4 regions of the Pseudodesulfovibrio thermohalotolerans genome follow, and region 2 is predicted to be linked to each of the others. Evidence: predicted binding sites of a transcription regulator. Region 2 holds the regulator's gene; each other region holds the start of a gene.
What was found. The regulator sigma-54, encoded in region 2, starts transcription at its own class of promoters, with help from an activator protein. The targets are predictions, from matches to a motif close to CTGGCACGGNNNNTGCTT.
Positions count from the first base shown of each region.

Region 1: a site for sigma-54 is predicted at 2,327-2,344, ahead of LF599_RS02765 (YeiH family protein). Genes of this name have one in related genera too.
Region 3: a site for sigma-54 is predicted at 4,782-4,799, ahead of LF599_RS18120 (flagellar hook protein FlgE). Genes of this name have one in related genera too.
Region 4: a site for sigma-54 is predicted at 2,954-2,971, ahead of LF599_RS03260 (TadE/TadG family type IV pilus assembly protein). Genes of this name have one in related genera too.

Region 1 covers NZ_CP120635.1:595,786-603,835, forward strand. Annotated here, with positions in the region: gene phnD (phosphate/phosphite/phosphonate ABC transporter substrate-binding protein) at 1-565, opposite strand, end outside; gene LF599_RS02760 (universal stress protein) at 588-1,025, opposite strand; gene LF599_RS02765 (YeiH family protein) at 1,216-2,295, opposite strand; gene fdhF (formate dehydrogenase subunit alpha) at 2,712-4,811, shown strand; gene LF599_RS02775 (4Fe-4S dicluster domain-containing protein) at 4,796-5,374, shown strand; gene LF599_RS02780 ([Fe-Fe] hydrogenase large subunit C-terminal domain-containing protein) at 5,380-6,771, shown strand; gene LF599_RS02785 (4Fe-4S dicluster domain-containing protein) at 6,772-7,287, shown strand; gene LF599_RS02790 (PAS domain-containing sensor histidine kinase) at 7,303-8,050, shown strand, end outside.
Region 2 covers NZ_CP120635.1:2,067,574-2,075,623, reverse strand. Annotated here, with positions in the region: gene LF599_RS09870 (KdsC family phosphatase) at 1-439, shown strand, start outside; gene lptC (LPS export ABC transporter periplasmic protein LptC) at 440-1,057, shown strand; gene lptA (lipopolysaccharide transport periplasmic protein LptA) at 1,098-1,901, shown strand; gene lptB (LPS export ABC transporter ATP-binding protein) at 1,904-2,629, shown strand; gene rpoN (RNA polymerase factor sigma-54) at 2,867-4,276, shown strand; gene hpf (ribosome hibernation-promoting factor, HPF/YfiA family) at 4,313-4,852, shown strand; gene LF599_RS09840 (PTS sugar transporter subunit IIA) at 4,855-5,304, shown strand; gene rapZ (RNase adapter RapZ) at 5,323-6,204, shown strand; gene LF599_RS09830 (PTS sugar transporter subunit IIA) at 6,207-6,644, shown strand; gene LF599_RS09825 (PTS sugar transporter subunit IIB) at 6,655-7,119, shown strand; gene LF599_RS09820 (PTS sugar transporter subunit IIC) at 7,148-7,822, shown strand; gene LF599_RS09815 (manganese-dependent inorganic pyrophosphatase) at 7,915-8,050, shown strand, end outside.
Region 3 covers NZ_CP120635.1:3,856,013-3,864,062, reverse strand. Annotated here, with positions in the region: gene LF599_RS18130 (carbohydrate kinase family protein) at 716-1,594, opposite strand; gene LF599_RS18125 (tetratricopeptide repeat protein) at 1,594-2,946, opposite strand; gene LF599_RS18120 (flagellar hook protein FlgE) at 3,074-4,687, opposite strand; gene LF599_RS18115 (OmpH family outer membrane protein) at 4,992-5,555, shown strand; gene LF599_RS18110 (Hpt domain-containing protein) at 5,628-5,975, opposite strand; gene LF599_RS18105 (hypothetical protein) at 6,077-7,327, opposite strand; gene LF599_RS18100 (3D domain-containing protein) at 7,641-8,050, shown strand, end outside.
Region 4 covers NZ_CP120635.1:708,699-716,748, reverse strand. Annotated here, with positions in the region: gene cpaB (Flp pilus assembly protein CpaB) at 1-37, opposite strand, end outside; gene LF599_RS03275 (A24 family peptidase) at 49-597, opposite strand; gene LF599_RS03270 (Flp family type IVb pilin) at 740-916, opposite strand; gene LF599_RS03265 (sigma-54-dependent transcriptional regulator) at 1,379-2,764, opposite strand; gene LF599_RS03260 (TadE/TadG family type IV pilus assembly protein) at 3,027-3,416, shown strand; gene LF599_RS03255 (pilus assembly protein TadG-related protein) at 3,319-4,650, shown strand; gene LF599_RS03250 (TadE/TadG family type IV pilus assembly protein) at 4,666-5,130, shown strand; gene LF599_RS03245 (tetratricopeptide repeat protein) at 5,284-6,021, shown strand; gene LF599_RS03240 (carbohydrate ABC transporter permease) at 6,826-7,653, opposite strand; gene LF599_RS03235 (carbohydrate ABC transporter permease) at 7,654-8,050, opposite strand, start outside.

The DNA of each region.
Region 1 (8,050 bases), 1.5 Mb from region 2:
ATGCGCCGCGAAGCACCGACCGGATTACCGCGTCGTGGGTGCGCAGGTTCTTCGTTTCCCCGAAGTCCTGCTTGGCGATGCCGCGATTCCCGAGATGGCAGAGGGGATGCAGGTAGCCCGCCGTGGAGTGGAGCGAGGCGAAGGCGAAGGATTTTCCCTTGAGATCGGCGAGGACGTTGAGGTCGCTCCTGCCCTTGACGGTGAAGATGACGGTTCGGCTCGTTGGCGTGTGGTCCCTGGAGAGTACCGCGCACAGGGGCGTGACGTCGGCCGAAGATTCTCTGGCTTCAACATAGGAAAGCCCGCCGAGGATGGCGATGTCGATTTTGCCGTTCAGGAGGTCGGCGATGATGGACGCGTAATCCTTGGCCAGCTCCAGCTCGACGGGGATGCCGCTCAGTCCGGTGATGTAGTCGGTGAACGGCAGGTACTGCCGGTACATCATCAACGGATGGTTGAGTGTGATGACGCCCAGCCTGAGCGGGGGCTGGGGCGTCTGCGCGGCGAGGGCCGGGGCGGACAGGACCGCCAGAATGAGTATGAGGAATCGTATGATGCCGGACATTGCTCCCTTTGTCCCGTTGCCGTCAGAGCACCTGCATGACTTCGCAGGACGCCTTTCGGCTCAGGCAGCGGACCAGGCTGAAGGGGTTGTGCCTCCGTTTCCTGCCTCCCACCACCAGAAGTTGCGACTTGACGTGCCGGATGTGCTTGAGGATGCAATATAAGGGAGACTTCCACTCGATGTACAGCCGATAATTGATGTTCATGGATTCGGCCTTTCCCGTGATCCGGGCCAGGCGGCGTTCGACTTCGGGCCGTTCCACCTTCTGCGAGTAGGCGATGAAGTCCCGCCGGTCTCCCTCGGTGGCCAGGGAATCGATCATTCCGTAGTGGGAAAGGTTGTCCTCGACGACGTGGATGATGTCCAGGGAGGTCCTGTTGAGCGCGCAGTATTTGAGGGCGTAGTCTTCCGCGCGCATGCAGTGGGCTTCGCCGGTCGTTGCGAGAAGGATGCTGTCCATGTGTGCCTCCGATGATGAGTCCGGGACCGCGCCGACAACGGCGCGGTCCCGGCGATCCGTGTTGCCTCAGCCGTTGATCGCGATGGCGATTAACACAAGCCCGATCCCGAGAAGGCAAACCATCAGGTCCTGCTTGCGGCTGGAGGAAAGTCGCTTGATGTACTTGGTCATGGTGTACGTCCTTTTGTGGTTAGTTGATGAAATACAGCACGGCGATCAGCGCGAGGCCCGCCTTGAGCGACGCCACGGTGAAGCCTACGACGATTCCGGTCAGGCCCGCGGCCTTGAGGTCTGACAGGCGGGTGGTCAGGCCGATGCTGGCGAAGCCGAGGAGAAACGCCCATTCCATGAACACCTTGGCCGTCTTTGCGGCCGGGGCGGAGATCATTCCGGCGGTGTTCATGAGCACGATGGCGAGGAAGCCGAGCACGAACACCGGGAACTTGGAGACGATGATCTGCCACTTGTTGATGGATTCGCGCGAGGTGGTGGTTTCGCGCTGGCACGCCAAGATGGTCAGCATCAGGACCACGAAGGGCAGGAACAGGACGCGGCCGATGTTGTACACACCCGCGACCACGCCCGCTCCGTCGCTGAAGCCGAAACCGGCGGCGAGGACTTGGGCGGAGTTGATGATGCCCACGCCCGCAAACGCGCCGTACTGGGCGTCGCTGAGTTCCAGCATCCGGCCCAGGGGCGGAAAGACCACCAGGGCGAGCAGGCCGAACATGAGGACCACGGCGATGGAGTAGGCCATCTCCTCCTTCTTCGCGTTGACGGCGGGCGACACGGCGATGGTCGCGGAAACGCCGCACACGGACAGGCCTGCGGCCAGACATGCGCTGAGCGAGGGGGACACGTTCAGCTTCTTGCCGATCCACATGAGCAGAATGGCCGAGCCGAACAGGAAGGCGAAGATCAGGCCGAGGGCCTGCCCGCCCACCGTGACCAGGCCCGCCAGGGAATACTTTGCGCCCATGACGACGATGCCGGTCTTGGTCAGAATGGTGGAGAAGCGCAATCCGGGCTGCAACATCCCGGGCACGCCCACGGTGTTGCGGATGGCGATGCCCACAAGAATGGCCAGGATGAAGTCCTTGATGGTCAGGTACGTTTTGAAAAATTCGAACCGCAGCAGAAGCGGCGCGGCGAAATGGGCGAATACCGCCACCGAGATGACGAGCAGAATGCCCGGAAGGCTCTCCAACACCTCGTTGATGAATGCCTTTTGGACGTCGGTCCCGTCCATTGTCCTTGAATCGATAGTCATAAGTCCTCCCTGCGAAATGATGCTTTCATAAAGGCAACATGTGTGCCAGCGGAGTCTGCTTTCCTAACAGACTGAAATAGATGTACTTGTGTGTTTCTCGGAAGTCCCCGGCCTAGCTGAAGTGTTCCCGATCGGAAACATGGGCTGTTCTCTGTGTTCCGTCCTGGTAACGGTTTTTCCGGCCGGGAAGGGGAAATCCGGCTGTCGGGGGTATGCGATTCGCGACCAACTGGAGTGCAATCGGGGTACGATTAATTGCGCGCAATTTTATTTTTTTGCAGACGTAATTGCGCGCAATTTCGTGCAACCGGCTAGGGGGTGCATTTTTTCGAATCAGTCAGTGTGCTGGGATTACAGGTTATTTTTTTTGACGCGCAGGCTCGTTTTGTTGGCACGCCCCGTGCTTAAGGGGGGCCATGCAACATATCTCCACCACTTGCCCATATTGCGGCGTCGGCTGCGCCCTGTCCCTGAACGTGGACGGCGATCGCATCGTAAGCGTCTCGGCCGGACCGGAACCGTCGGTCAACCAGGGCGCTCTCTGTTCCAAGGGACGGTACGGATACGACTTCGTTCACCATCCCGACCGTCTGACTACTCCGCTGATCCGCCGGGACGGCGAATTGGTTCCCGCTTCCTGGGACGAGGCACTCGGCCTGGTCGCGGAGCGGCTTGGCGGCATCGCGGCCGAGTTCGGCCCGCAAGCCGTGGGCGGTTTCAGCAGCGCCCGGTGCACCAACGAGGAGAACTATCTTTTCCAGAAACTATTCCGCGCAGGGCTCGGCTCCAACAATGTCGACCACTGCGCCCGTCTCTGACACGCTCCCACGGTGGCCGGTCTGGCCACATCGCTTGGAAGCGGCTCCATGACCAACTCCATTCGGGAGCTCTGGGACATGGGCGAGGGGGACTGCGTTTGCGTGGTCGGCTCCAACACCACGGCCTGTCATCCGGTGATCGGGCTGGGCATGATGGAGGCCAAGCGCAACGGGGCCAGGCTGGTGGTTATCGATCCGCGCCGGATCGATCTCGCCCGGCAGGCCGACGTCTGGCTTCGGCTGCGCCCCGGAACCGACACCGCGCTTCTTTCGGGCATCGCGGCGGAGATTCTTAATTTGGGCCTTGCCGACGTGGACGCGGTTGCGGCGGCTACCGAAGGTTTCGACGATTTCCGCGAGAAGCTGGCCGAGTTCGATCTCAAAACCGTTTCCGCCATCACGGAAATACCCGAGGACGACATCCGCGAGGCCGCCCGGTGCATCGGCACGTCTCTGAACACGACGTTTTATTACACCATGGGCGTCACCCAGTTCATCTTCGGCACCAATAACGTCCTGGCGGTCTCCAACCTGGCGTTGCTGACCGGCAACGTCGGCCGCCCCAAGACCGGCGTGAACCCGTTGCGCGGCCAGAATAACGTGCAGGGGTCCTGCGACATGGGGGCGTTGCCCAACGTGCTGACCGGCTACCGCAACGTGTCGGACGACGCCGTGCGGTCAGATTTTGAAAAGGCCTGGGGAGTCGAAATCCCCGCGACGCCCGGCCTGACCATTCCCCGGATGTTCAATGCCATCGGGGAAGACCGGCTGAAAGGGCTGTTCATTTTCGGTGAGAACCCCATGCGCAGCGACCCCGACATCACCCATGTCGAGCACTGCCTGCGCCATGTGGATTTCCTGGTGGTTCAGGACCTCTTTTTGACCGAGACGGCGGAGCTTGCCGACGTGGTGCTGCCCGGCGCGAGCTTCGCGGAAAAGGACGGGACATTCACCAGCACCGAGAGGCGGGTCCAGCGGGTGCGCCGGGCCGTTCCGCCCGTGGGGGACAGCCGCCCGGACTGGGAAATCCTGGCGGAACTCCTGGCGCGGCTGGGCAGGCCCGAGCGGTATGCCGGGGCAGGGGACGTGTTCGACGAAATGCGTTCGCTCACGCCCACTCATGCCGGGATAACCTACGAGCGGCTGGAGGCCGGAGGCATCCAATGGCCCTGCCCGGACGAGCATCATCCGGGAACGCCGATCCTGCATGTGGGACGGTGTATGCGCGGGCCGGGCAAGTTCGTCCCGCTCCCCCACATCGAGCCAGCCGAGCCCGTGGACGCGGACTATCCGCTGATACTGACCACCGGCCGGGTCGTCGCCCATTACCACACCGCGACCATGACCAGGCGTTGTTTCGGCCTGGAAGGGACGTGGCCCGAAGAGTTGGTGGAAATTCATCCCGACGACGCCGCACGATACGGCATCGCCGACGGCGATATCGTCGAGGTTGCTTCCCGTCGGGGCAAGGCCCGGGGCAAGGCCTGGATCACGAGCCGGGTCCGCAGGGGGCTGGTCTTCATGACCTTCCATTTCTCCGAATCCCCGGCCAACATCCTGACCACCTCGGCCGCCGACCCCGTAACCGATACGCCGCAGCTCAAGATCTGCGCCGTGACCATACGAAAAGCTATCGACAACGCTCCGGAAGCGACTCCGATATTGAAAGAGGAATCCATACCATGCACGCTCGCCTGAGCCCCTTTATCCTTGTGTCGGCCTCCAAGTGCATAGGCTGCCGCGTCTGTGAACTTGCCTGCTCTGCCGCGCATCAGCGTGGCGGAGTGTCTGTGGGGAGCCTCCAGGTTCCCCTGTCTCCCCGTCTGTACCTGACCAGCGTGAACAACGTCCGCGTCCCCATCGGCTGCCGGCATTGCGAGGACGCGCCCTGCGCCGAGGTCTGCCCGAACAACGCCATCATACACACCACCGAGGGCGTGCAGGTGGAGGAGGATCGTTGCGTGGGTTGCAAGACCTGCCTGGCGGTCTGCCCGGTGGGAGCCATGGAGATGGCCCAGGTCTGGAAACGCGGCAAACCCGCCATGCGTCGGGTGGTCGATCCTTCGGCTCCGGGAGGCGTTCGATACGAACCCGCCAGTCTGGCCAGCAAGTGTGATCTCTGCCGGGGGCGCGAGGGCGGTCCGGCCTGCGTCGACGCCTGCCCGGAAAAGGCGCTGACCCTGGTGGACCCCATCGAGGTCAAACGACGCCGCAATTTTGAAGCCGCATTGGCTTTGAGCCGGACCTACGAGGAGGTGTAAGGTTCATGTCTACCCAGGTTGTTTCCATAGATCCGATGTTGTGTACCGGCTGCCGCAGGTGCGCCGACGTCTGCCCGGTCGACGCCATTGTCGGCCGCCGCAACGAGCCCCAGACCATTGACGCGTCCCGTTGCGTGCTTTGCGGCCAATGCGTGCTTACGTGCGCGGCCTTCATGTCGCCCTTTGACGACGGGGCGGAGCTGCTGCCGGAGATGTTGCGCAAACGGGGGTTGGCCGAAGACGACACCGCCCCCCTGTTCGCCGCCAATTTTCGGATCGACAGGAAAAAGGTCGCGGGGATGCTGACCGATCCCGAGAAGACCACCATGGTCCAGTGCGCTCCGGCCGTGCGGGTCTCCATTGCCGAGGAGTTCGGCAAGGCGCCCGGTACCCTCTCGCCGGGCAAGCTCGCCGCCTCTCTGCGCAGGCTGGGCTTTGACTATGTCTATGACACGATTTTCGCGGCCGACGTGACCGTCATGGAAGAGTCTTCGGAACTGCTTCAGCGCATGGAGTCCGGCGGAACCCTGCCCATGTTCACCTCCTGTTGTCCGGGTTGGGTGCGCCACGTGGAGACCGCGTGGCCGGACCTGATTCCGCATCTCTCCTCCTGCAAGTCTCCGCAGCAGATGGCGGGCGCGCTGTTCAAGAGCTACGGGGCGGACCAGGTCGGGAAGACCGCCGGGGAGATCGCCAGCGTCGCGGTCATGCCCTGCACGGCCAAGAAGGGCGAGGCCGAGCGGCCCGAGATGCAAAACGACGGGTTCGCCAATGTGGACGCGGTGCTGACCGTGACCGAGCTGGCCGCCATGCTCAAGGAGAAGGGCATCGACCTGGACAGTCTCCCGGAGGAGGAGTTCGACGCCCCTCTGGGGCTTTATTCCGGGGCCGGGACCATCTTCGGCGCGTCCGGCGGGGTGATGGAGGCCGCGTTGCGCACCGCCATTGCGGTGACGTCCGGCAAGGATGTGGACGAGAGCGGCGTGGCTTTTGTCGAGAGCGAGGAGGAGCCGGGCGTGTTCCGCGCCTCGGTGGAAGTCGCGGGCAAGACGGTCCGGGGCGTGATCGTGTCCGGCCTGGCCCATGTCGCGCCTGTTCTGGAGGCCGTCCGGTCGGGCAACGCCGATTTCGAATTCGTGGAGGTCATGTGCTGCGAGGGTGGCTGCGTGGCGGGCGGAGGCCAGCCCAAGCTGCTTCCGGGCGTTGACGTGGCCGATGCCGTCGCGCGCCGCCGCAAGGGGCTGCACGACCACGATCGGGAGCTGCCGGTCAGGGCCGCGCATCGGAATCCGGCCGTCAAGGCGCTGTATGAGAATTTTCTTCAGAAACCGTTGGGAGAACGCTCCCACAAGCTGCTTCATACCCATTACGGAAAAGAAGCGGGGAGGCATGAGTAAATGCATACTTTCGTATTGTCCGATCCCTCGCGCTGCATCGGCTGCCGCGCCTGCGAAATAGCTTGCGTCAAGGCCCACCTGGGCGACTACACGGGCCGGGTCACCAGGCGGCAGATGCCGTTCGCGCCGCGCATCACCGTGGTCCACGAGGCCGAGGTCACCGCGCCCATCCAGTGCCGCCAGTGCGAGGACGCCCCGTGCGTGTCCGTGTGCCCGGCCGGGGCGATCAGCCACGACGGCGAGGTCGTGCGGGTGGACGAGAGCCGCTGCTTCGGCTGCAAGGCGTGCATGGCCGCCTGCCCCGTTGGAGCCATACAGGTGGGACGCCTTCCCGGAAAGCCTGACAGGCTGCTGGCGTACAAGTGCGACCTGTGCGAAGACCGCGACGGCGGACCGGCCTGCGTGTCCGTGTGTCCGGCCAACGCCCTCAAGATCATGGACGGCGGCGAGCTCCAGCGTATTGCCGGGGGCAGGCGGCGGCACAGCGCGCTCCAGGTAGCCTTTGGGCAGAGATAAGGGTATATTGCGTCAATGACTTCCGTTGATTCCATCTACCAGACCGTGGTCGAAGACCAGACGGAGCTGATCCGCCGGTTTCGCCCGGACGGCAGGCTGACCTTCGTTAACGGCGCGTTCTGCCGTTTCTACGGCAAGAGGCCGGAGGAGTTGCTTGGAGCGAACTTCAAGGACCTCCTGGACCCCGAGGAAAGCGACGCCATCGCGGAGCAGGTCTTTTCCATCTCGCCCGAGAATCCGGAAATCATCACGGAGCCGCGCTATGTGGACGCTCTGGGCCGGGTGCGTTTCGTCCAGTTTGCGACGAAGGGCATCTTCGACGATGGCGGCAACGTCGTCGAGTTCCAGTCCGTGGGTCGGGATGTCACCGCCCAGCGGGAGGCGGAGGCGACACTGGCCGAGGCCCGGGTCGCCATGGAGAAGGCCAGCCGCGTCACGACACTGGCCGTTGTCGGGGGCGGTATCGCCCACGAGATCAACCAGCCTCTGAACGCCATCCGCATCCTGACCGCCTCGGCGCAACTGCTGGCCGAGCGGTCGGAACAGCCGGGCAAGGACCTTGTCCGCATCCTGGGCGACATCGCCGCGCAGGTGGACCGTGCGGACTCCATCGTCAACCATCTGCGGGAATACCTGCGGCAGAAACAGGACGCCGCCCCGAAGGCGTGCGACCTGGGCGCGGCCGTTCGTTCCGCGCTTTCCCTCATCCAGTCGCAGTTTGGCGCGCGGGGCATCCGCACCGAGTTGCGCATCGACGAGGACC
Region 2 (8,050 bases):
TGGCGAAGATGGCCTGCTTATGAAACGATTTAACGTGCAGGACGGTCTCGGCATCAAGATGGCCCAGGCCGTCGGCCTTGAGATCGGGGTCATCACCGGGTTGAACCAGGCCCCCGTGGAGAATCGCGTCCGGGAACTGGGCATCAAGTTCTACTACGCAGGCCACCACCACAAACTCCCTCTGTTTGAGGAAATATGTGAAAAAGCCGGGGTCGATCCGAGCGAGGCCGCCTTCATGGGCGACGATTGGATTGATTTGGCCGTTATGAAACGCGCGGGGCTGGCCCTTTGCGTGCCCAACGCCGTGCCCGAGGTGGCCGAGGCCGCCGACTGGATGTCCACCCGCAAAGGCGGGGAGGGCGCGGTTCGCGAGGCTGTCACCTTCATCATTGAAGCCCGGGGCCTCAAGGAAAAAGCCCTCAATTACTGGGTGGACTAGATGAAAGGCCGTCCGGCTCTGATTCTTCTCGTCATATTCGCTTTGGGGCTGCTTTTAGGCGTGGGCGTCAACGAACTCTTTCTTTCCGATCCTATTCTGGAGCCGAAGGAAGACGTTGAGCGCGCCCCCATATCCCGTGAGGCCATGTTCGCCGACGCCGATATTTCGGCTGAGGACATCGAATTGGTGCAGGGCAAGCAGGGAAGTCTGAATTGGAAGCTCCTGGCCAAAAGCGCGAAGTACAATCAGGAACTCGGTATCATTGCCGTGAATTTCCCGCAGCTCACCGCGTTTTTCGGCGATGACCGCCAAGAGGTCTATGTGCAGTCGGAGCGTGGCGAGGTGGATCAGGAGAATGACAACCTCACACTGTACGACAGGGTCAGCGGCCGCTTCGGCGATTTGGCCTTGGATGCCCAGCAGCTTGATTATGTGGGGGCGATAGGTAAGGTGTACCTCAAAGGCGGCGTCTCGTTGCGCCGTTCCGACATGATCGTCCAGGCCAAGGCCCTGGAGATCGATCTTGTCACGAGACAACTGGTGGCCGCAGGTGGCGTGGAAGCGTTGCTGGCCCCCGAGGGACTGGTTGGAAGTCCTTTGCAAGACGACAAGGAATAAGACGTTGCTGAATACGGTTCGCCAAACGGTTATTTTGCTGATGCTGGTTGTGCTCCTGATTCCGGCCGGGGCGATGGCCCAGGACTGGGGCGAGGTGTCCGAGGCTACGGTCAACCTCAACGTTCGCAAGGAACCCGCTCCGGGCTCGGCTCATGTGGTCACGCTGACCAAAGGGCAGCGGGTGAGGACCGACTTTCCGCAAAACGGCTGGGTGGCAGTATTCGAACTCGATGAAAAGGAACGCGACCTGTCCAAAGCCATCGGGTATGCCAACGCCAAATATTTCAAAACAGTACAGGTGAAGAAGGCCGAACCCACGCCGGCCGCCGCTCCGCAACAGGATTCCGGCGAAGGCGAGGTCAAGGCGCCCGTGGCCGAGACTCCGCCGCCCGCATCCGTTCCGGTGAGTGTCGATCCGAGCCGTGCGCCGGTAAAGATCACCTCCGACCGCATGACCTATGACGAGGCGGGCAAGGTCATTTCCTTCGAAGGCAACGTTGTCGCGGTCCACGGCGAACTGACCCTTTGGGCCGACAAACTTTCGGCCTACCTTTTGGCTGACGGACAGAGGAAATTCTCGGCCGACAGCGTTGAGCGAATCGTTGCCGAGGGCAGTGTTCGAGCCAAGAAGGGCAACACCGAGGGAACCTGCGGCAGACTGACCTATCTGGTCGGCCCGCAGCTTCTCAAGATGGAACAGAATCCCAAGTTGCAGGACGGCCCCAATTCCCTGACGGGCGAAGTCATCAATTTCCATATCAAGGACGACCGGTCGGAGGTCATAGGCGGCGAGCAGCGCGTCAAGGCCATCTTCATGACCCCCGGCAACATGAAGGTGCAATAGCCATGGGCGAAGGTCTGCGCGCAACCAACCTGTCCAAGCGGTACGGCCAGAAAGAGGTCGTGCATGGCATCAACATCGAGCTCAACTCCCGGGAAGTCGTCGGCCTGCTTGGCCCGAACGGCGCGGGAAAGACCACGACGTTCTACATGCTTGTGGGCATCGTGCAGCCCAATACCGGGGTGGTCACCCTGGATGGGCAGGAGCTTACGGACAAACCGCTGCACGAACGCGCCCGGCTTGGGGTAAGTTATCTGCCGCAGGAAAGCTCCATCTTCAAGAAGCTGACCGTGCGCCAGAATTTGGAGATCATTCTCGAACAGACCTCCATGACTTCCAAGGAGCAGCGGGCGAGGGCGGATGAATTGCTTGAGATGTTCACCATCACCAAGCTGGCGGATCAGGCGGCCATGTTTTTGTCCGGCGGTGAGCGGCGCAGGCTGGAGATTGCCAGGGCGCTTATTCTCGACCCGCAGTTCATTCTTCTTGATGAGCCATTCGCGGGTATCGACCCCATCGCGGTCATCGACATCCAGGAAATCATCTCCGTACTCAAGTCCATGGAGATCGGTATTCTCATTTCCGACCACAACGTTCGGGAAACTTTGAATATTTGTGACAGAGCCTATCTCGTTTACGAAGGTACGGTCATTCTTGAAGGGGCTCCGACCGATATCGTGAAGTCCAGCCGAGCCCGGCAGATTTATCTGGGCGAAGATTTCCGGCTCTGATTCACCGCCCACATCTTTTTTTAGCTTTCTCGATTTACACTGTACCCAAAGGTTGGTACACTTTTTTCATACCATAATATATTCGATTGATTGCGAATAGAAACAGGATGTTATCACAATGGTGTTGCATCCTTTAATTCGTTGTGGCATAGTTCAACCGAAAGAAATGGCAAGCCGAGCAAAAAAAATTTCTTTATCCGGCAGCCGATAAACGCAACCCTAAGCGAGTGACGAATCATGGGATTGGAACTTCGACAACAGCTCAAGCTCTCACAGCAACTGGTCATGACGCCCCAGTTGCAGCAGGCCATCAAGCTGCTGCAACTCTCCCGTCTTGAACTGTTGGAGACGGTGCAGCAGGAATTGTTGGAGAATCCTTTCCTGGATGAGACCGAAACCGAAACCGAGGTATCGGACAAGTCCGAGGTTCTGACCGAGTCTCAGGCCGAAGAGGAACTGGTCCGCAATGCGGATTGGGAGAACTATCTCGGCGAATTTTCCTCCACCTCCAAGCAGGCGTTGTCCCGCGACCTGGAAGTGCCTGAGGAGGGCGTTTCCTTTGAGGCGCGGTTGGCTTCCAAGCCGTCCCTGGAAGGCCATCTCAATTGGCAGATGCGGCTTTCCAGTTTCAGCGAAAGCGAGCTTGCGATTGGTGATGTCATCCTCGGCAATCTTGATTCCAACGGCTATCTCCAGGCTTCCATGGAAGAGTTGACCGCCATGGTTCAGGCTTCCGAGGAGGAGATTGAGAGCGTACTCACTCGCATTCAGCATCTCGATCCCGTCGGGGTGGGCGCGCGCACTCCGCAGGAGTGTCTTCTGGTTCAGATGGAGGTTCTTGATTACGACGACCCGATCCTGGTGTCCCTCGTGCAGGACCATCTGGAAGATCTGGAAAAGAACCGCTACAAGCCCCTTGCCCGCAAGTTCAAGATTTCCATGGAAGAGCTCAAGGAGTATTTGGATCTTCTCCAGACCCTGGACCCCATGCCGGGCGCCAATTTTTCCAGCACTGAGCCGCACTATGTCAGCCCTGATGTCTTCGTCTACAAATACGGGGAAGATTTTGTCATCATTCTTAATGAAGATGGGATGCCCCGTTTGCAGATGAACACCTTCTACATGGACTCCATGAAGGGGGCGGCCGACAAGGAAAAGGAATACTTTCAGGAAAAGATGCGCTCCGCCGCGTGGTTGATGAAAAGTCTGTACCAGCGGCAGCGAACCTTGTATAAAGTAGTTGAAAGTATTGTCGGTTTTCAAAGAGCCTTTTTCGAGGAAGGCGTAACAAAGCTCAAACCCCTGATCCTCAAGGAGGTGGCTGAGGATATAGAGATGCACGAGTCCACCGTGAGCCGGATCACTACCAGCAAGTATGTTTCGACTCCTCATGGAATTTTCGAGTTGAAGTTCTTCTTCAACTCGGCCCTGGACCTCAATGACGGTTCCCAGGTGGGTTCGGAGAGCGTCAAGGCGCTCATCAAGCAAATGATCTCGGAAGAAGACACGAAGAAACCGCTCAGTGACGAGAGAATCGGCGAAATCCTCCAGGAAAAGCTGGAAGTGAATATCGCCAGGCGCACGGTCGCCAAATACCGCTCGGCCATGGGCATTCCTTCTTCTTCCAAACGCAAGCAGTATTTCTAGATTCTGCTTGCCGCAAACGCAACCAGGAGGCAGCGTATGAACATCAGCTTCACTTTCAAGAATTTCGAGCCTTCCGATCACCTCAAGGGGTACGCGGAAAAGCGTTTTGAAAAGGTAGCGAAATACGTTTCCGATGCGGAAGCAGATCTCCAGGTCAATTTGTTGGTCGACAAGTTCCGCCACAAGGCGGATGTGATCCTGAACTCGGATCGCATTCATATCTCGGCCTACGAAGATTCTGAAGATATGTATTCGACCATCGACATGGTCCTGGACAAGCTGGAAGCCCAGCTCCGCAAGATGCGGGAAAAGATGAAGAACCGCCCCAGACAGGCGCGTCCCAATAAAATGGCGCAGATGAACTACCTGTCCTTCGAGGAAGGCGGCGGTGCAGCTCCAACCATCGTTGGCTCCGACGCATACGAGCCCAAGCCCATGTCCGTGGACGAGGCCGCCATGCAGTTGGATGCCCTTGAAAATGAGTTCCTGGTGTTTCGCAATTCGGAGACCGAAGGCGTTAACGTCATATACAAGAGAAAAAACGGCGATTACGGACTGATCGACCCCGGTAACTAAGCATGAAACTCAGTGATTATCTGGCGAAGGAGCTGATCCTTCCCGAATTGCAGTCCGAGAACAAGTCGGACGTATTGCATGAACTAGTCGCCCCCTTGGGCGAACAATATCCAGAGATGGACACGGACCTGGCGGTCCGTGTCCTTCTCGATCGAGAAAGACTCGGATCCACCGGGATCGGCGATGGCATCGCCATTCCGCACGGCAAGCTTGAGGACTTGGAGAAGGTCATCGTTGTCGTGGGCCGCAGCCTGAAAGGCGTGGAGTTCGAGGCGCTCGATCACAGCCCCTGCAACATTTTCTTCCTGGTGCTCGCGCCGGAACAGGTGGCGGGTATGCATCTGCGCGTTCTGGCTCAGATATCCCGTCTTCTCAAGGACGAGGAATTCCGCAAGGCTTTCCTCACGGCTGAAGATACTGAGGCTCTCTGGACTCTCCTCAAAAGCGTCTAAACCGATGGGTGTGCACCGATGACGTCGAACAATTCCTTTCCCGTGGTCATCGTTACCGGACTCTCGGGTTCCGGCAAGAGTACGGCTCTTCGGGTTTTCGAAGACCTCGGCTTCTTTTGTATCGACGGCCTGCCGTCCGAAATGTCGCCCAAGCTGGCTGACCTTATTCTCAAGTTCGATACCAAGTATCGGGGGCTTGCGCTAGGCATGGACCTGCGCCAGCTCGAATTTGTGGACGGATGGGCTCAGGCGCTGGAAGGTTTTCGAGAACTCGGCATCACCCCGCAGGTCCTTTTCCTTGAGGCAAAGATGGCTGAGCTGGTCCGTCGTTACGCCACGACCCGTCGGCCGCATCCGCTGGAGTATGGCAATCTCGGGTTGGAACAGGCTTTGGAGAAGGAGAAACAGCTTCTTGAGTTGGTGCGTTCCCAGGCCGCTTTGGTTCTGGATACCACGGACTATTCGATCCATGATTTGCGCCGGGTCATTCAAACAAAATGGTCGGCCCTTGAGGACGTGGGCATGGGTATGCGGGTGCATATCATCACCTTCGGCTTCAAGTACGGCGTGCCCTCCGAGGCGGATTTGGTCTTTGACCTACGTTTTCTGCCCAACCCCTATTTCGACAAATCGTTGCGTCCCATGTCCGGGATGGACAAGGCCGTATCCGATTATGTCCTCAACAACCCCGCCGGAAGTGGTTTCATCAAGCGGTTTCATGAATTCCTGCTTTATATCCTTCCCCTTTATGCAGATGAAGGGCGCTACAGGATAACCCTGGCGCTGGGGTGCACCGGAGGCCGGCATCGGTCGGTATCCGTTGCCGAGTCGGTACTGGCGACACTCAAGGAAAAAGGCTATACAGTATCGATTGAACATCGACACATGGAACTCGGATAGACATGGTTGCAAAAACTGGAAAAAAGGACGGAGTGATCGGCGTGGTACTGGTCACGCACGGTACCTTCGGCGAAAGCTTGCTTCAGGCGGCGGAGATGGTCATGGGTCCTCAGGTAAATTGCCTGGCCGTGGGCATTGACGTGCAGAAGGGTGTGGACGAGGCTCTGGAGGGCGTGCGAAAGGCTATCCAGTCCCTGGAACAGGGAAAGGGTGTCCTGGCTCTTACCGATTTGTTCGGCGGTTCTCCCACGACCATGTCCCTTTCTCTTATGAAAGCGGAAAATGTCGAGGTCATCACCGGTGTCAACCTGCCCATGCTTGTGGCGGCCCTGCAGGGGCGGACCATGAAACTGCACGATCTAGCCGAACAGGCCATGGTCGCGGGACAGCAGGGGATCAAGGTCGCCGGAGCGATGCTGCGTAAAAAAGCAAAGAAGTAGGAATGAAGCCGTGACTCTCGTTCGTATCGACAATCGCTTGATTCACGGCCAGATCATCGAGACGTGGCTGCCGTATACCGGGGCCAGGACCGTCATCGTTGCCAACGATGAGCTGGCCCATGACATTCTGCAGCAGGAGATCATGTCTTTGGCTATTCCCCAGGCGGTGAAAAGTTCCTTCATCACCGTGGAGGAAGTGCCTGAAGCCGTTACCAAGCTGAGTTCCAATTCCGGCGAATACGCCGCCATCATCCTTTTTTCCAACTGTTCCGATGCGCGCCGCGCCTTCGATTCGGGGTTCGGTTTTCATGTGCTCAACATCGGAAACGTTCACTACAGCCCGGGCAAACGGCAGATTTCGCCGAGCGTGGCCTTGTCCGACGAAGACGAGACCTGCCTGCGGCATCTCAACAAAAAGGGCGTGGAGCTGGATTTTCGATGTGTTCCCAATGACCCCATACAGGTGAGGTTCTAGCCGTCATGATCTTGCCCCATTCCTTCGCCTGGTTTGCACTGGTCGCTTTTTTTTTGCCCTCTTCTCCCTTTTTCGTTCAGCGCTGAGCATCGGGCTACTTGAGCGTCCCCTGGTGGTGGGTTTCTTCTGGGGAGCAGCCACTGGCGAGTTTACCACCAGCCTTTACATCGCCATTTTCTTCGAGCTGTTCTGGCTCGACCTCATTCCGGCGGGCACTTACATTCCACCGCAGCTTACCGCCGCGACGTTTTCCGCACTGACGCTGACCACCTACTTTGGTCTGGACCAACCCTCCAGGATCATGCCTGTGCTTTTCGCCAGTATGCCGCTGGCCTGGATAGGCACCAAGGTGGAAGGGTGGTTGCGCGAACGTGAGCAGGGAAGCTACAATATGCTGTTGAACTGGGCGCGCAATCCCGGCACCGTCCATCTCCCTGGAATGCTCATTTTGCGTTCCATGACGAGAAATCTGTTCATGAGCTGGATTTCCTTTCTGGCTGCTGTCCTTGTCCTCAAGCAGGGGTTTGAGATCATATTCACATTGTATCCGGCTATCTTTACGCGATTGGGCGTGACCTGGGCCTACCTTTGGGTGGCCGCATCTCTCGGGGGCCTAATGGCTCTGCGCCTGAAACGGGCTTATGTCGTTCTTACGACGGGCATAATTCTTTTCTCGCTTTTCTTACTTTGGCCTCGCTTTTAGCTTGGCAGTCGGCATAGTTTGTGATATCTCTCACATTCTGTTTTAGATGCTCAAATTCCTGATAAAGGATAAATCAATTAGGAGGACTTGATATGGCTATTTTGGTTGTTGGACACAAGAACCCCGATACCGACACCGTTGCTTCCGCGATCGGTGCCGCCGACCTGTACAGCAAACGTGGCATGGAGGCCAAGGCCGTCACTCAGGGCGAGATCGCTCCCGAAAGCG
Region 3 (8,050 bases), 1.8 Mb from region 2:
AAGTGCTATCGATAGTGGGGAGCGGGCCACCAGAGAAGGACTTATACTTTTGATCGGGTGGAGCCGACCCGAGCGGATCGGATTCTTGCCGAAGATCCTGCGGGCGGCCGGGCTGGCGCAAGGCCCTTTTCTTTCGTCTATTTCTTTTGGGCCAGCAAAAGAAATGGACCCCGCCGGGAGGGCATGGAAGCTGAGGAGGCAAAGCCTCCACACTGGCTCTCGCGCCAAAGGCGCGCCTGCCTTATCAAGCTGGCGCACCATCCCGCAAATAAGACCTCTCCCACGACCAAGCTCCTGTGAAGAATAACTCAACTCCAGCCCTGGATCAGCGGCGTAGAAGCCGACCGCGAAGGGGCGGCGGCTCCTGTGAGGAGCAAGGGAATGCTACCGAGAGTGGAGAGCTGTCCACAAGAGAAGGACTTATACTTTTGATTGGGTGGAGCCGACCCGAGCGGATCGGATTCTTGCCGAAGATCCTGCGGGCGGCCGGGCTGGCGCAAGGCCCTTTTCTTTCGTCTATTTCTTTTGGGCCAGCAAAAGAAATGGACCCCGCCGGGAGGGCATGGAAGCTGAGGAGGCAAAGCCTCCACACTGGCTCTCGCGCCAAAGGCGCGCCTGCCTTAACGAGTGAACGCACCGTCCGGCGCGCCCTCTCTACTTCCAATATGGAATTGGCTGCACCAAATAAAAAAGCCGCCCCTCGGGGCGGCCTTCCCTAAACGACCTTCAATTCGTCGGGCATATCGGGCATGGCGCCCGGTTGCCCGCAAACATGGCCCGCCACCTTGGCGGCATACCTGTTGATATCGTCCAGAGGCATCCCCTTGAGATAACCGAGCACGAGAGCAGCGGTAAACGCATCGCCCGCGCCGATGGTGTCCACGACCTCCACCGGCTCGCCGGGCAGGTCGGAAACGGCGTCGGCCGCGACGATCAGGCTTCCGGCCCCGCCCCTGGTGAGCACCACGAGGTCGAGGTCGTATCGCTCCATGAGCGTCCGCATGGCGGGCTGCTCGCCCTTGGGCAGGGAGAACAGCCGAGTCAGCACGCCGAGTTCGTCGTCGTTGATCTTGAGGACATGAGCCGCTTGCAGGGAGTCGGCGATGATCTCCGAGGAGTAGAAATTCTGACGCAGATTTATGTCGAAGACCTTGAGCGCCTTTTCCGAGGCGTCCAGAAAGCGATGGATCGCCCGGCGCGACACGTCGGCGCGCTGGGCCAATGTGCCGAAACAAACAGCGTCGGCATTGGCGGCCAGAGCCAGTGCGGCGGAGTCCAGGGTCAGGAAATCCCAGGCCACGTCGTCCGGGAAGACGTAAACGGCCACGCCGTTCTCGTCCACGCTGGCGTCCACCGTGCCGGTGGGATGCTCCGGGTCAAGCGACACGGCGTCGATGTTCACTCCCCTGCGAACCAACAGGGACAGAGCCTCTCGGCCAAGCTCGTCGTCGCCCACGCGGGACACGGGCACCCCGGCCCCGCCCAGCGCGTTGACCTGATAGGCGAAATTGGCGGGCGCGCCGCCGAGCAGACGCGCATGGGGCAGCACGTCCCAGAGGATTTCCCCCAACCCGACGGCAAGTATCGGCTCCATCAACGCCCCGCTTTTTCCACGATCAGCCTGAGCCGCGCTTCGGCCCGCTCCCGCAGGGGCGAATCCGACGACGCGGTCCGTTCCAGAAAGGCGACGAGATTGTCCAGGGCGGACTCCATGTAGGGGTGATCCGGTCCCAAAGCAGCCTCATAGGCCGCGAAGCCGCGCTCGAAGCAGTCGAAGGCCTCTTCGCCCGCGCCCCGCCCGTCCAGGAACAGGGCCAGATTGCACAATGCCTGGGCGGTCTCGGGGTGGTCCTCGCCAAAAGTCCGGCTGCGAATGGAAAGACTTTTGCGGAAATGCGCCTCTGCCTCGGGCCCCTTGCCCAGCCGTTCGAAAAGCAGCCCGGCGAGATTGTGCCCGGCGGCGGCTTCGGGATGGTGTTCGCCGTACAGGTCCACGGTCATGCCCAGACTCTCCAGGGCAAGGCGCAACCCTTCCTCGGGGCGGTCCAGCGCATCCATGAGCAGGGCCAGATTGTGCAGGCAGGAGGCTGCGGCCGGGTGGCGTTCCTCCCCGGATGCGCGCAGGACGGCCAGGCACTCGTTCAGGGCGGACTCGGCCCCGGCCAGGTCGCCGCGCGCCTGTCGGACCATGGCCAAACCGTGCAGCACCGGGACCATGGACGGATTGTTCTCGGTGAGTATCTCGCGTTGCAGGTCCAGACAGGCGGAAAAGGTCGCTTCGGCGCGGGCCAAATTCCCTCCGGCCTGATAGACCGTGGCCAGCCCTTCCAGGTCGGCGGCGATGTCCGGATGATGGCCGCCCTTGAGGGCCACGTCGACGGCCATGGCCGCTTCCAGCAGTCCGGCGGCTTCCTTGTGGCGCTGACCGTAATACAATGTGAATCCGGCCTGATGCAGGACCCGGTTGGCGGCGGCCGTGTTCACGCCGAGGTCGGCCGCCAGGTCCCGGCAGGCCAGCACATGGGGCAGAAGCCATTCCACGACAGGCAGGCTTTGCGGCTCGGCGTCGGGCAGGGACAGGTTCAGGGCGTAGACGGCCCGCCCGGCCCACTCGGCGGCCTGTTGCCGGTCCATGCCCGCGCGCAGAATCTCACGCACATCCGGCGGCAGGGTGAATACCTGGGCGTCCGGATCGGCGAAGACCAATCCGCGATCGATGAGCGGAGTCATGATGGCCGTGGCCGCGAAAAAGGCGGCGGCGGGGTTGACCAGGGCCGGATTGTGCATGGTGCCCTCCACGGAAAGGGCAAAATCGTAGGGCAGGGGCGCATCGGCCAGCATGGCGGCCATGTAGAGGGATTCCGCCCCGCCCGGGGCTTCCTGTTCCACCTCCCGGACCAGGGCCATGACGGCCTCCCGGCTGCGGGCGTCGCTTGTCTCCGTCACGTGAAACTCCTTGTTGGCGGATCACGTTCTGACTATCCGCTTTGTCAGGGAAATTCAAGGCGGGGCGCGAAAAAGGGCGTTGCCCGGACCTGCCGGACAACGCCCCGTGATGCGATGGAGAAAGGGATCAGCGCTTGATGGAAATGAGGGTGTTCAGGATCGAATCCGAGGTGGTGATGACCTTGGTGTTGGCCTGATATCCCCGCTGGGTGACGATCATGTTGGAGAACTCCCGGGCCATGTCCACGTTGCTCTCTTCGAGGGTGTTCTGATTGATGAGCCCACGCCCCCGGTCCCCGGCCGTGCCGAGGATGGCCTCGCCCGATGCCTCGGTGGCCACGAAATTGGTGCCGCCGTCCCGCTTGAGCCCCCACGGGCTGTTGAACTTGTAGACGGCCACCTGATACATCTCCTCGGTCTGGCCGTTGGAAAAGTGGCCGCTGAGCACGCCCTCCTCGTTCACGCTGACGTAGTTGAGATATCCCCAGGAGTAACCGTCCTGAAGGCTGAACAAGGTGGATGACGGCAGGTCGTAACTGGTGGTCACGCGGGCGTCCCGGTTCATGGAGTCCATCTCTGGGAGCAGGTTCGCGTTCGTCCCGATGTCAGCGGCCGAGGCCACGGACCCGCCCGCCCAGGACGCCGTATCGGAGTTGACCCCGAAATCATAGGCAATGGTCCCGGCCCCGCCGTTGCTGGCGAAGGTGTAATTGAACTGCGCCAGGCCGTCCTCGCTGAACTCGGCGGGAACCCAGGCTCCCAGGCTCGTGCCGCCGGCTCCGGACGCGTTCGCGAGGTCCAAAGTAAAAGCCGACTGGTTGATGAGTGCGCCCCTGTCGTTGAAGGTCAACACCCCCATCCCGGCCAATCCGGCCGCAGAGGTGCCGTTGGCCGTCGAGCCGTCCGACTCGCCGGGCAGGGCGACGAGGTATTCCCAATAGGTGTAGCCGGGCACGGCGTTGGAGAGTCCCGCCGTGGACACCGGATCGAAATAGATAGTCATTTCGTGGTTGACGCCGTTCTCGTCGAACACGTCCACGGCCGTGGAATACTGCGGCTGCGCGTCGCCGAACGGGGAATCCGAATCGGTCCCGTTGGCGGCGTACGCCCCGAGCATGGCGAAAAACGGATTGTTTTCATCGGAGATTTGGCTCAGGGCCGAATGATCCAGCCGGGTGACGACCTCCACCGAAGAGGTGGCGAGCGGCGAGGACTGAACCACGCGGGCGGTCTGGCCGTCCACGGTCACGTCTTCGTAAGGCAATTGGATGTCGGACACGCTGCCCGACCACTCGCCGGTCTCGCGGTCATAGGCGAACCCTTGCAGCCGGTACCCCTGGGCGTTGACCAGATAGGCCTCGTTGTCGAAACGGAAATCCCCGGCCCGCGTATAGTGGGACGCCCCACGAATGGTTCCTGAGGGATCGTTGACGCCGAAGAAGCCCTCGCCCGAGATGGCCAGGTCAGTGGCGGAGGTGGTCCCGGACAGGGCTCCGCTGGTGAAATCGCCCCGGATGGACGACACGCCCACGCCCTTGCCCAACTGGCTGGTGCGGACCGAACCGGATTCGTACAATGCACCGCCCGAAGCCACCTGCTGGCTGATAAGATCGCCGAACAGAATGTCCGAGCGTTTGTAGCCGATGGTGTCGACGTTGGCCAGGTTGTTGGCCAGGACCTGCATTCCTTCGCTATGGGCCACCACGCCGGTGGCGCCCACGTACATACTTCCGAAACTCATACTTCCTCCGATCCGGCGCTGGCCGGACTCGCGGGAACCGCAGGGATACCCATTCCCCGGCAAGAAGTTCCCGATGCCTTCTCGATGAGATTGAAAGCAAGGGATGTGCCAGCACGAATCCCCCATATTTCCAAGGGGAAACGACGAACTGAACGATGGAACTTCCTGCCGCGCCCGACTCGGCCCAGGCGATGCCGCCACAACAGGCTATCCGATGTTTCCCTTGCCAGATATCCCCGGCGCGCGTAGTCTTGCGCGACTTCTTGATCCAATCGACTTCAAACGAAACAATGGAGATATGGCAATGAAACGGATTCTTCCCCTGTTCCTCGTCGCGGCTCTGGTCCTCGGCCTGAGCGCCTGCAACCAGGAACCTTCGGTCAAGATAGGCGTTGTGGACGAAGCAGCCGCCTTCAAGGACAACAAGCTGGCCACCGAGGCCATGGCTCACCTCCAGGAGATGGGCAAGCCTCTGCAGGAAAAAGCCGAAGCCGCCTACAAGGCCATGCAGGCCGACCAGACCGAAGAGACCGTGGCCGCCTACAAGCTGGCCATGGGCGAACTGCAGAACACCATGACCGCCGAGCAGCAGCGCGTCGTCGGCCTGGTGGACGCCAAGTTCAACGAAGTCCTGGACAACTACCGCAAGGAGAAGGGGTTGACCCTGATCCTGAGCAGGCAGGCCATCATCGCGTCCAGCGAAACCGTTGACATCACCAAGGATATCGTGGCCGCCATGGACAAGGTGCAGGTGGACTTCACCCGTCCCGAAGCGCCCAAGACCGATGCCCCGACTCCGGAAGCCGCTCCGGCCCCTGCCGAGGCTCCCGCCAAGACCGCTCCCGAGGGCGGAGAGGCCACGAAATAGCGCTCCCCTATCGACACGAAAAAAGGCCTGTCCAATACGGACAGGCCTTTTTTTCGCCCCGGCGTCCCGGACTCAGCCGTGTTTCCTGAAATCTTCCATGAGCGCCATGACCCGGGCCAGGCCCTCGGTGAACATGCCCATCCTTTCGCGCACGCCGTCCAAATCGCCCTTCTGCGCGGCCGACTCCATTTCCAAAGCCAGCCTGCTCAACACCCCGGCGCGGACCACACCGCACATGCCTTTCAACGAATGGGCCAACTTGCGTCCCCTGTCGGCGTCGCCTTCGGCCAGAGCCTCGGTCAACTCGGCCAGCCGTTCCGGGCAGTCTTCGATAAAGGCTTCGACGAGGTCAACGGCCAGCTCCCTGTCCTGGACAACGCTGTCCAGGAAATGGTCGGCATCGAACAAATCCCGCATCATTGCTCCCCTCCAATAATATATAGACATATATAATACCATTTTGCAGACGAATTGGAAAGAGGGTCGCCCGTGCCGGGATGACCGCCCGCCCCCGCAGCGGATCAGAGGCAGGTGCACACGCCTCCGGCCAGCCGACGCCACCGGCCTCGATCGAAGACGAGCAGAATTTCCTGAAGGGTCCGGTCCCTACAGTTGCACAGGCAATAACGGACCGCCTGCCGCATAAACCCCTCGGCCACCCGCCTGGACCGGAAACACTTTGCGCGCACCCAGGCGTCGGCCCCGGGATCGGCGGACCGCACGCGGCCGTATGCCCCTTCGCCGCCGGGGGATCCCAGTTGCGGGGCCGTTATGACGGTGGGGCGGGCAAGTGGAAGAACTCCGCGCCGTCCCAAAAAGGAAAGCCTGGAGTTGCCGCAGACAAGGACGCCGCAATCCGCGTCGCCATAGCGGAAGACCAGCCCGGCCCCGGGCACGGAAATGCGTCTGGCCGCCTGGAGCAAGGACGCCGCCGACATCCGGCGCGGCTCCGCTCCCCTGTCCGCCGCTTCCACGCCGTTCAGGCACATGACGGGATGCCTCGGCACCAGGTGCTCCTCAAGCCGTCCCGTCTGCCGGAACCAGCGCACCCGGATACCGCCCCGCGCCAGCAACCCCTCGGCCATGACGGCCAGGGCAAACGTCATCCCCACCTGCCGGGCCACCCGGTGCGTGGACGGAGGCAACGCCTCCGCGCGATTGGCCAGCAGCCTGCCGCAAAGCACCGCGCTTGCCGGGAGATTCCGCTTCTCGTCCCTGCCCAGGGCATCCAGACACAGTTGCAGCAGTCCGCCGTTCCCGGTCTCCGCCAAGGAAGACAATAGCATCCTCGACACGGCCGGGAACGTCTCCGCCGGAGCCAACGGCCGAGGTTCGACCGGCAGCCGCCCCGTGCAGGCGGCCGTCCCGAGCAGGGCAAGCTCCGCGCACGCGGTCAGCGGATGACCTTCCTGAACCGGGGGCATGGTGTTGGGCATGGGAAAGGACGCCTCCACCGGCACCGGCCAGCCGCACCGGACAAGCCAGTCGGGAAACCCGCCATCAAAGTCGCGAGCCGCTGCGGCGAGGACGCGCAGGCTGTCCGGCAGCCAGTATTCGCCCACCGGATACCCGCTCTCCATGAGATCGAGAATGCCGCCGAGCCGCTCAGGCGACGCGGATGTGCACACCGCGACCCGCAATTTGCCCACCCGTCGCTCACGCAGCATTCGGGACAAATCTCCACACAAAATCCCGCCGTCGAAAAGATATGTCCCCCGGCGGGTGGTCAGCAGGCAGGCATCCCCACTGTACGCGGGGAGCATTCTAAACATTGTCGAATCCATTATTATCCTTGATAAAATTAGGAAAATAGCTATCGTTTCGTTGACACTATATTGAAAGCGATATTCTATATCAAGAAATAATTTCATCGAAAAAACCGGAGTCTCCCAAGCTGTTGAAAAAATGAAACGCTTTCTTGACGGCACCGGTTGATCGCAAGAACGATATTCATACATCATAATTAAATTCAATATGTTAGCTAAGAAAGGCCCACGTCTTGCATCGAAAAGGTTTTGGCGTTGACAAGTTATTTTCCGATCATTATATGCCACGGACCAAAAACGACAACGGAGCAATCCCTATATGCGAATACTCTTCAACTACACCTTCACCCCGGTCCTCTGTGCGACCCTCGTGATCCTGGCGGTAGTCGTCGTCGTGAAACAACAGAAAATCGACGACCTGACCCACCGCCTTGAGCTGGTCCAGAAGACCGCCGAAGCGCGCAAGATACTGGTCGAGGAGGCCCGCCTCCTCCAAAAGGCCAAGAACCGATCCCCGGTGCGCACGGTCACCGTGACCGCCTACAACCCGTCCACCGACCAGTGCGACGACGACCCGCTTATCGCCGCCTCCATGCGCAAGGTCCGTTCCGGCACCATCGCCGTGTCCCGCGACCTCTTCGATCAGGGATGGGTCTTCGGACGCAAGGTCCGCATCGAAGGCTACGGCATCTTCGAGATCAACGACCTCATGAACAAGCGCTATCACCA
Region 4 (8,050 bases), 1.4 Mb from region 2:
GCCCTATCTGAATCAATGCCTTGTTGGACTTGCTCATGGCGGCCTCCATTAATAGCCGGTGTAGACGGAGCCGGTGAGCCAGGCCTGGAGGCCCATGGCGACGACGGTTCCGACGGCGATGGCCAGGCCGTAGCACAGTCTCGGCATGGCGTTTTCAGCGGTAACGGGGGCGAAATCGAATCGGCGGCTGACCATGAACACGGAAAAGGTGGCCACGATGTTGCGCAGGACCCGCTTGAGAATTTCCGGATTGAAAGCGAGAACCGCCAGGGCGTAGACGCCGCCGGCGATGCAGGTGAAGAGGAAGGCGGTCAGGGTCGCATCCAGGCCGAGCCATGCGCCGATACCGGCCATGAGCTTGACATCACCCGCTCCCATCACGCCCATGAAATATGGAATGGCCATGGCCACGAAACCGAGTGCGAAGCCGCCGGCGGCGAACTTCAGTCCGGCAAAGCCGCCGAACACGGTGTGCGTGGCGAATCCCGCGAGGATGAGCGGGAACGTCAGCCAATTGTATATGCGCTGGGTTTTGAGATCGGTGACGGTGGCCGTCACCAGGGCGGTCGCGAGCGCGATGATGATGAGAATATCCATGGTTCCCCCGAGGTGCCTGATTGGCCGCTTGCCGTCCCCACTTCCCCTGGAGACAGAATCGGGGCTAACGGGACCATCCCGAAAGCCCCGGTTCGGCTGCTCTGGCTGCTTCCGTTAAACGGTTAGCTTTGTTCCGCGAGACCTACTGGACAGTAGCCTCGGACATCTTGGTCTTAATGAATTCGAAGGTGGAGACCACCTGGTCGCCGAGGGCGGAAGTGGCGGTAACGATACCGGCGGCGATCAAGGCTGCGATCAGGCCGTACTCGATAGCGGTTGCGCCTTCTTCGTCACGGATGAGGTTCATCAGCTTCGTCATTGTCGTTCTCCTTGGTTTGCAAATTTTGCTTTTTGAAATTTTGTGCCTTTCAGCACCAGCCACGCCCACCATTCAGCAACCCGTGTGCCACAACGAAAACCGCGTCGAAAAAAAGTTCATAGTCGACTGCAATCACGGGAAATATTTTTTACACTGTTGCGCACAGCTCTCCAAAGGCCCTTTCACGGCCCCTCTTCCAACGGGCCAAATCCACTAATCGTGGACCACCGCCACGCATTGTCGAAGGCTCACCCCCTGGATATCCCTTTAAAAACAACAGGTTAATTGATCTATTTTTAGTGGACCATCTTGTGCAGACTTTGGCAACACATTGATTTCAAGGCATAAAAAAGGGAAAATCCCTGCGAAGAGGGATTTTCCCGGGAGTAGACGAACCACAAAATGTGGATGCCGTTATGCGGCAGACTAGACGGAAAATGCGCGGACAGACTCGGCTACATTCTAATTCTTGAACAATATCGGATTGATGCCGTGTTTTTTGAGTTTGTTCCAGAGGTTCTTCGCGGACACGCCAAGGGCGGACGCGGCCTCGGTCTGGACCCCGCCGCACGCTCTCAGGGCGTTCTGGATGAGGGTCTTCTCATATTCCGCAAGGGCCTTCTTCAGGGGAAGCCCTTCGCCCGTGGGCAGGTACGCGGCGTTGTCCGCGGCGGGTCGAGCGTTGGAAAAGGCTTGGTCCACCTCGGCCGGGGTGATCCGGTTGGAGGTACAGAAGATCGCGGCGCGCTCCACGGCGTTGGCAAACTGCCGGACGTTGCCCGGCCAGTCGTAGTTGAAGAATATTTCCATGGCCTCGGACGAGACGCCCGCGATATCCGTGCCGAGCCGACGATTGGCGCGGTCCAGGAAGAACTCGGCCAATTGCGGCAGGTCGGACTTGCGCTCGCGAAGGGGGGGCAAAATCAGGGTGGCCACATTAAGTCTATAGTATAGATCGCTGCGGAACCCGCCATCCCGGACGCGCTCCTCCAGCTCCTGGTTGGTGGCCGCGATGATGCGGACGTCGTAGTGGATGGGCTTGGCCCCGCCCACGCGCTCGGCCTGTTTCTGCTCCACGGCGCGCAAAAGCTTGGGCTGGAGATGCAGCGGCATGTCGCCGATCTCGTCGAGCATAAGGGAGCCGCCCTTGGCCAGCTCGAACTTGCCCTGCTTCATGGACGTGGCCCCGGTAAAGGCCCCTTTTTCATGGCCGAACAGCTCGGATTCTATGAGAGTTTCGGGAATGGCCGCGCAGTTGATCTTGACGAACGGAGATTTTGCCCGGGAACTCAGGGCATGAATGGTGTCCGCAACCAGCTCCTTGCCGGTGCCGGTCTCGCCCATAATGAGCACGTCCGCATTGAGCTCGGCCACCCTGCTGATGCGCTCCTTGACCCCCATCATGGGCGCACTGTGCCCGATGATGTTGTTCAGGGGGCTGGAACCGCCGTGACGCTTGAGTTCGGCCAGCTCCGTCTGGAGAAGGCGCTTCTCCAGGGCGCGGCGGACCACGACGGCCATCTCGCGCAGGGAAAACGGCTTCTCGAAATAATCATAGGCTCCCTGCTGCATGGCCGTTATCCCGGTCTCCTTGGAGCCGAAGCCGGTCATGACGATAACGTCCACGCCGGGGGCCACATCGGCCAGATGACGCAGGGCTTCGAGCCCGGACATGCCGGGCAGTTGGATGTCGTGCAATATCAGCTCGAAGGCGGTTGTCCCGGCCTTCTTGATGCCTTCCTCCGCGCTGGCCGCGGTTTCAACCGCATAGCCGTTCTCGACCAGCGCCTCGACCAACATGCCCTGAAAGGCACGGTCGTCGTCGACCACAAGAATTCTTTCGCCCACAGGTCTGCTCCCTGATGGTATTCTCCCCCGCGTGCCGGAACCCTACAGGAATCGGGGACGATTATCCACAAAAAATAGATATCATGAACCGCTCAGTCTCCGTCCATACGCCCATCCACCCCTTCCGTAAACTTTTTTATCCTTTTAAAACAAATTATTAACATTATTGTTCCCCTTTCTCCTCGCACCTTGGCACGCACAATGCTTTGATCCGGATACCCGTGCTTACGCCGGGCCAATTTTGGAATGAAGGAGAACGGGAATGAGAAAGAGAGAAGAAAGACGCCGGGGGATGGCCGCAGTGGAATTCGCCCTGCTGCTTCCCGTCGTGCTGCTCTTGATCCTGCTTCTGATTGAGGGCGGCAACGCCATGCACACATACTCCTCGCTGGTGGAAGCCAGCCGGGAGGGCGCGCGGCACGTGCTCATGGAAGGCGAGACCGCCGACGTACAGAGCCTCGTCGCCGCCGTGCTCGCCGATTTCGACCCCGAAGACGTGTCCACCAACGTGACCACCGACCCCGTCGACAACACCGTCACAGTAGAGGTTTCCTATGTTTACAAGATTTTCGGATCGCAAAGCGGAGAAGGCATGTTCGGCGACAACGAGCCGTTTACGCTCGTCGCGCAGACAACCATGCCGCTTCCCTAGGGAATCCCGCAGGGGCTCCACCAGCGCCATCATGGCCCTGCTGCTCCCCATCCTTCTGGGAGTGGCGGGCATCGCCGTGGACATGGGCAACATGTACATGACCCATACCAAGCTCCAGGCCGCCGTCGACGCGGGCGCGCTCGCCGGGAGCCTGCAACTGCCCTATGACCCCGACCTGACCAAGGGCATCGTCAACAAGGCCGTGAACGACATGGTCGCCGCCAACATGGAAAGCGCCGAGGTCACAAGCATCGCGGCGGGCACCGAAATCCGCAGCGTCAAGGTCACGGCCCGGGCCACGGTCAACATGCTCCTCATGGAAGTGCTCGGACTCGCCGACCAGGAAGTTCAGGCCAGCGCCGTGGCGGGCTTCAACAAGCTCGAAGTCGTCTTTGTCATCGACAACTCAGGCTCCATGCGCGGCACGCCCATCACCCTGGTCAGACAGGCCTCCGCCGAACTGACCGACCTGCTCATTCCCGACGGAGCATCGCCCGACACCAAGGTCGGCCTGGTTCCCTTCCGCGGAAAGATTCGTCTCGGCGCCGACGTGGACGGCCATTCCGCAGGCTGCCAGAACGCGGACGGCTCGCTCAACAACGGCATTCACGAAGATTTCATGGATGAATACAACGCCCTGCCGTACTACTACAAATACAGCATCGCCCTGGACACCTGCTCCAGCATCCCGACCGTACAGGCGCTCAGCCAGAACAAGAACGAAATCATCCAGTCCATAAATTCCCAGACCGCTCAAGGCGCGGCCTCGGGCACGCTCATCTCGGAAGGCATCAAGTGGGGACGGAACCTCCTCACCCCGGCACCGCCCTTCACCCAGGCCGGCAGCAAGGAAGACTTCCGCAAGATCATGATCGTGCTCACCGACGGCGACACCGAGGACGGCGAGTGCGGCGGTCCCTACCGCGCCACCTATCGGCCCAACGTCTACTGGACCAACGCCTACTACGGCATGGGCGTGGACACGGCCCACTGCGAGGACGGCGGCGTCCTCAACCAGGAAACCCTCGACGAGGCCCAGGCGGCCAAGGACGCGGGCATCGAGATCTTCACCATCCGCTTCGGCTCCTCGGACAACGTCGACATCCAGCTCATGAAGGAGATCGCCTCAAGCAAGGAAGGGACCGACGACCACTACTTCGACGCCCCGTCCGTGTACGACATTCCCGACATCTTCAAGCAGATCGGCAAGCAGCTCGGCTGGCGACTGCTGTAAGGGAGGTTTTGAGCCATGCGCAACAATAGAAAGAACGCCCGCCGAGGCTTGGCCGCCGTGGAAACGGCTCTGATCCTGCCCATCATGTTCATGCTGGTGATGGCCGTGATCGAAGGCGGCAACGCCGTCTACGCCTGGGTAACGGTGCAAAAGGCCGCCCAGCTAGGTTCACGGTACGCGGCCACGGGCCGGGGAGCCGACGAAGGCACCCGTCTGGCCGACATCATCGCGGCCACCCAAGCGGGACTGACCACCCTGGACTCGGCCAACGTCAAGATCACGGTCCGCTCCTGGCCCGACCTGGCGGCCAACGGCGACGGCATCGACAACGACCCTGGCGCGCCCTGCCAGTTGGCTGAAGTGGCGGTGGTATACGACTACAAGCCCTTCACTCCTCTCGTAAGCCCTCTGCTTCCCGAGACCATCCCCCTCAAGGGATTCGACCGCAAGGTCAACGAACCATGGAAGCCGTGCGAATAATACGCAACACGTCCGACGACAAAAGGCCCCCTACCGGGGCCTTTTTTTCTGCGCCCACAACTCGAAACAATAATTGGTATTGATATAAGCCTCAACCTGCTCTAATCTGGGGCCATCGATATTTCAGGATATGTAAACCCATCAACAATGGAGATTCGAGCCGTGGACGACTATCCGGCCATTCTGGGCGTGTACTCGCTGCAAATCCAAGCCGACGTGGGGACCGGCCACACTTCGGTGAGTCACGCCAACATCACATACTGGTACGCCCGCCAACTTTCTCCCGAGCAATTCGAAATCCAGCCCCTCAACGCCCATCATGTCCCCTCCGGAGTGCGCAGCGTCCTTGGCGAGCTGGATTTCCTCCGCCAGTACACCCCGGAACCGACCTACTACCGCGTGCATACGGTCCCGGCCTTGGAAACCCTCAGACGCAAGATCGAGATGGGCCAGGAGGCCTTTTCCAAGGGCAACCTGGACGAGGCCGAGCGGCAGTTCCTCAAGGCCCTGATGATCGACGACAAGAACATCGACGCCAATTACGGGCTGGGCGAGGTCTATTCCGAGAAAAAACAATTCGACAAGCTCAAGAAGGTCCTCGACACCCTGCTCGGTCTGGACGAGGCATTTACCTTTGAGTTCCGCAATAAGTTCAACTCGTTCGGCATCTCTCTGCGCAAGAATGGCCACTACGACGAGTCCATCCGCTACTACGAAAAGTCCCTGGAAATCGTGAACACGGACGAGAACGTCTACTTCAACCTCGCCCGCGTCTACTACGAAAAAGGCAGCAGCGACTCTTGCATGGACAACCTCGAACAGGCGTTGAAGATCAACCCCGCCTTTGTCGAGGCGCAAAAATTCCTCAACTATTGCCGGAAACACGCCTGATCCGGGACACCGCGACACCGGGACACCGCGACCCGTTTTCTTCTCCACCGGCTCTTGCCAAGCGCGTTCACGTGGTTATTTATCACATATACTCATGTATAATTAGCTCGGTCTTCACGCCGGGCCATTCGATACTCCAGCCACGGAGGACACTATGCCCAACATGGATTACCCCGGACCGTGCCTCTCCTGCATAGACCACAGTTGCGGACTGTGGGATGAAAACATCACGGAGAGCAAGGACGAACGCAACGACGAGGAAGACCGCGATTGACAACCCTGAGCGGTAGATAAGGTAGTGAAAAGGCCCGGATAAATGTCCGGGCCTTTTTTTGCCTCCGGCGGCCGGGGGAAGGGGAGGAAAAACCCTTTGAAAAGGGTTCTTTCCTCCCCTTCCCCCGGACCCCCATCCCCTTCTTTTCCTAAACTTCTTATGCCGCTTTGCGGATAAGGACACAGGGAGGGATTTTCTTTTTCGCAAGTTGCCGCTCGACCACACGAGAAGTTTGTTTTCCTGCGTCTTGAAGCGACTCGAAGCGACTCGGGCGTGACTCGGTCATCCCGACAGCACCTCTCCGCGCCAAAAATCCCCGGCCGTCATTTTCCTAATCTTCACCCATGGAGCGATTCGGGTGCTCCAGCACCCGACAACGGCTCTCCGTGCTAGGAATAGGCTTGGGAGAGTGGGGGAGCTGTGCATTTTCTCCCGGGGGGCTTTCACCGCAGCGTAGCCGTCTACGTGAGGATGAAAGCCCCCCGGGAAAAATGTGCAGATGCCCCGCTATCCCAAGCCGCGCCCGGCCGTTACTCCTTCACAGAGCCCGCAAGCAAGCCGCGAATGAAGTATCTCCCGAGGAAGATGTAGATGGCCAACACAGGCAGGGCCGCCATGATGGAACCGGCCATGGGCAGGTTCCAGGTCACGGCCTGTCCGCCGGCCAGATTGGCCAGTCCCACGGTGATGGGGTTGGCCGTGTGCCGGGTCAAACAAATGCCCCAGAGGAATTCATTCCAGATCTGGGTGAACTGCCACAGGGACGTGACCACGAACCCCGGAATGGACAGGGGGAAGACGATGCGCAGGTAGATGGAGAAAAAGCCCGCGCCGTCCAGCTTGGCCGATTCGACGAGGGCGGTGGGAATCTGCGCGTAGAAGTTGCGGAAAATGAGCGAGGTGATGGGCAGGCCGTAAACGATGTGGGCCAGGATCAGCCCGGGAAGCCCGCCGTAGAGGTTCATGGCCCGCAGCGTCTGGAAGAGCGGGATCAGGATGACCTGATACGGGATGAACATGCCGAACAGGAACAGCGTGAAGATAACCTCGGACCCCTTGAACTGCCATTTGGAGAAGACATAGCCATTGAGGGAGCCGAGCATGGTGGACCCTATCGTGGCGCAGATGGTCAGGATGATGGAGTTGATGAAATCGGGCTTCAACTTCTCGATAGCCTGGGAGAAGCTGGACCAGTTGATGACGGACGGCCATTCCCAGGCTGTGGGCAGGCTGATGTCCGCAGGCATCTTCAAGGCGGTCACGGCCGCCATGTAGGCGGGCATGAGGAAGAAGAGCGCGAGCAGGGTCAGGGTTCCGTAGAGGAACACGCTGCCGAGGGTGAATTTTCGGGTAATCATCTAACGTCTCCCCCGCTGCCGGTACTGGCCTATGAGATAGGGCACGATGAACATGGCCGCGATAAGGAAAAGGACGATGGCGATGGCCGCGCCCTTGGCGAAATCATTGGCACGGAAGGTCGTCAGGTACATGGTCAGCGCCGGGTGGCCGGTGGCGGCGTTGTCCGGTCCGGTCATGGCGAAGATCAGGTCGAACATCTTCAGCGAGATGTGCGACAGGATGATGACCGCGGAAATGGTGATCGGCTTGAGCATGGGGATGGCCACGTGCCGGTAGTAACCCGCCTGGGACGCGCCGTCGAGCATGGCCGCGTCGCGCAGGTCCTGGGAAATGCCGTTGAACCCGGCGAGGTAGAGGGCCATCGTATAGCCTGAATACTGCCAGATGGTGGCGATG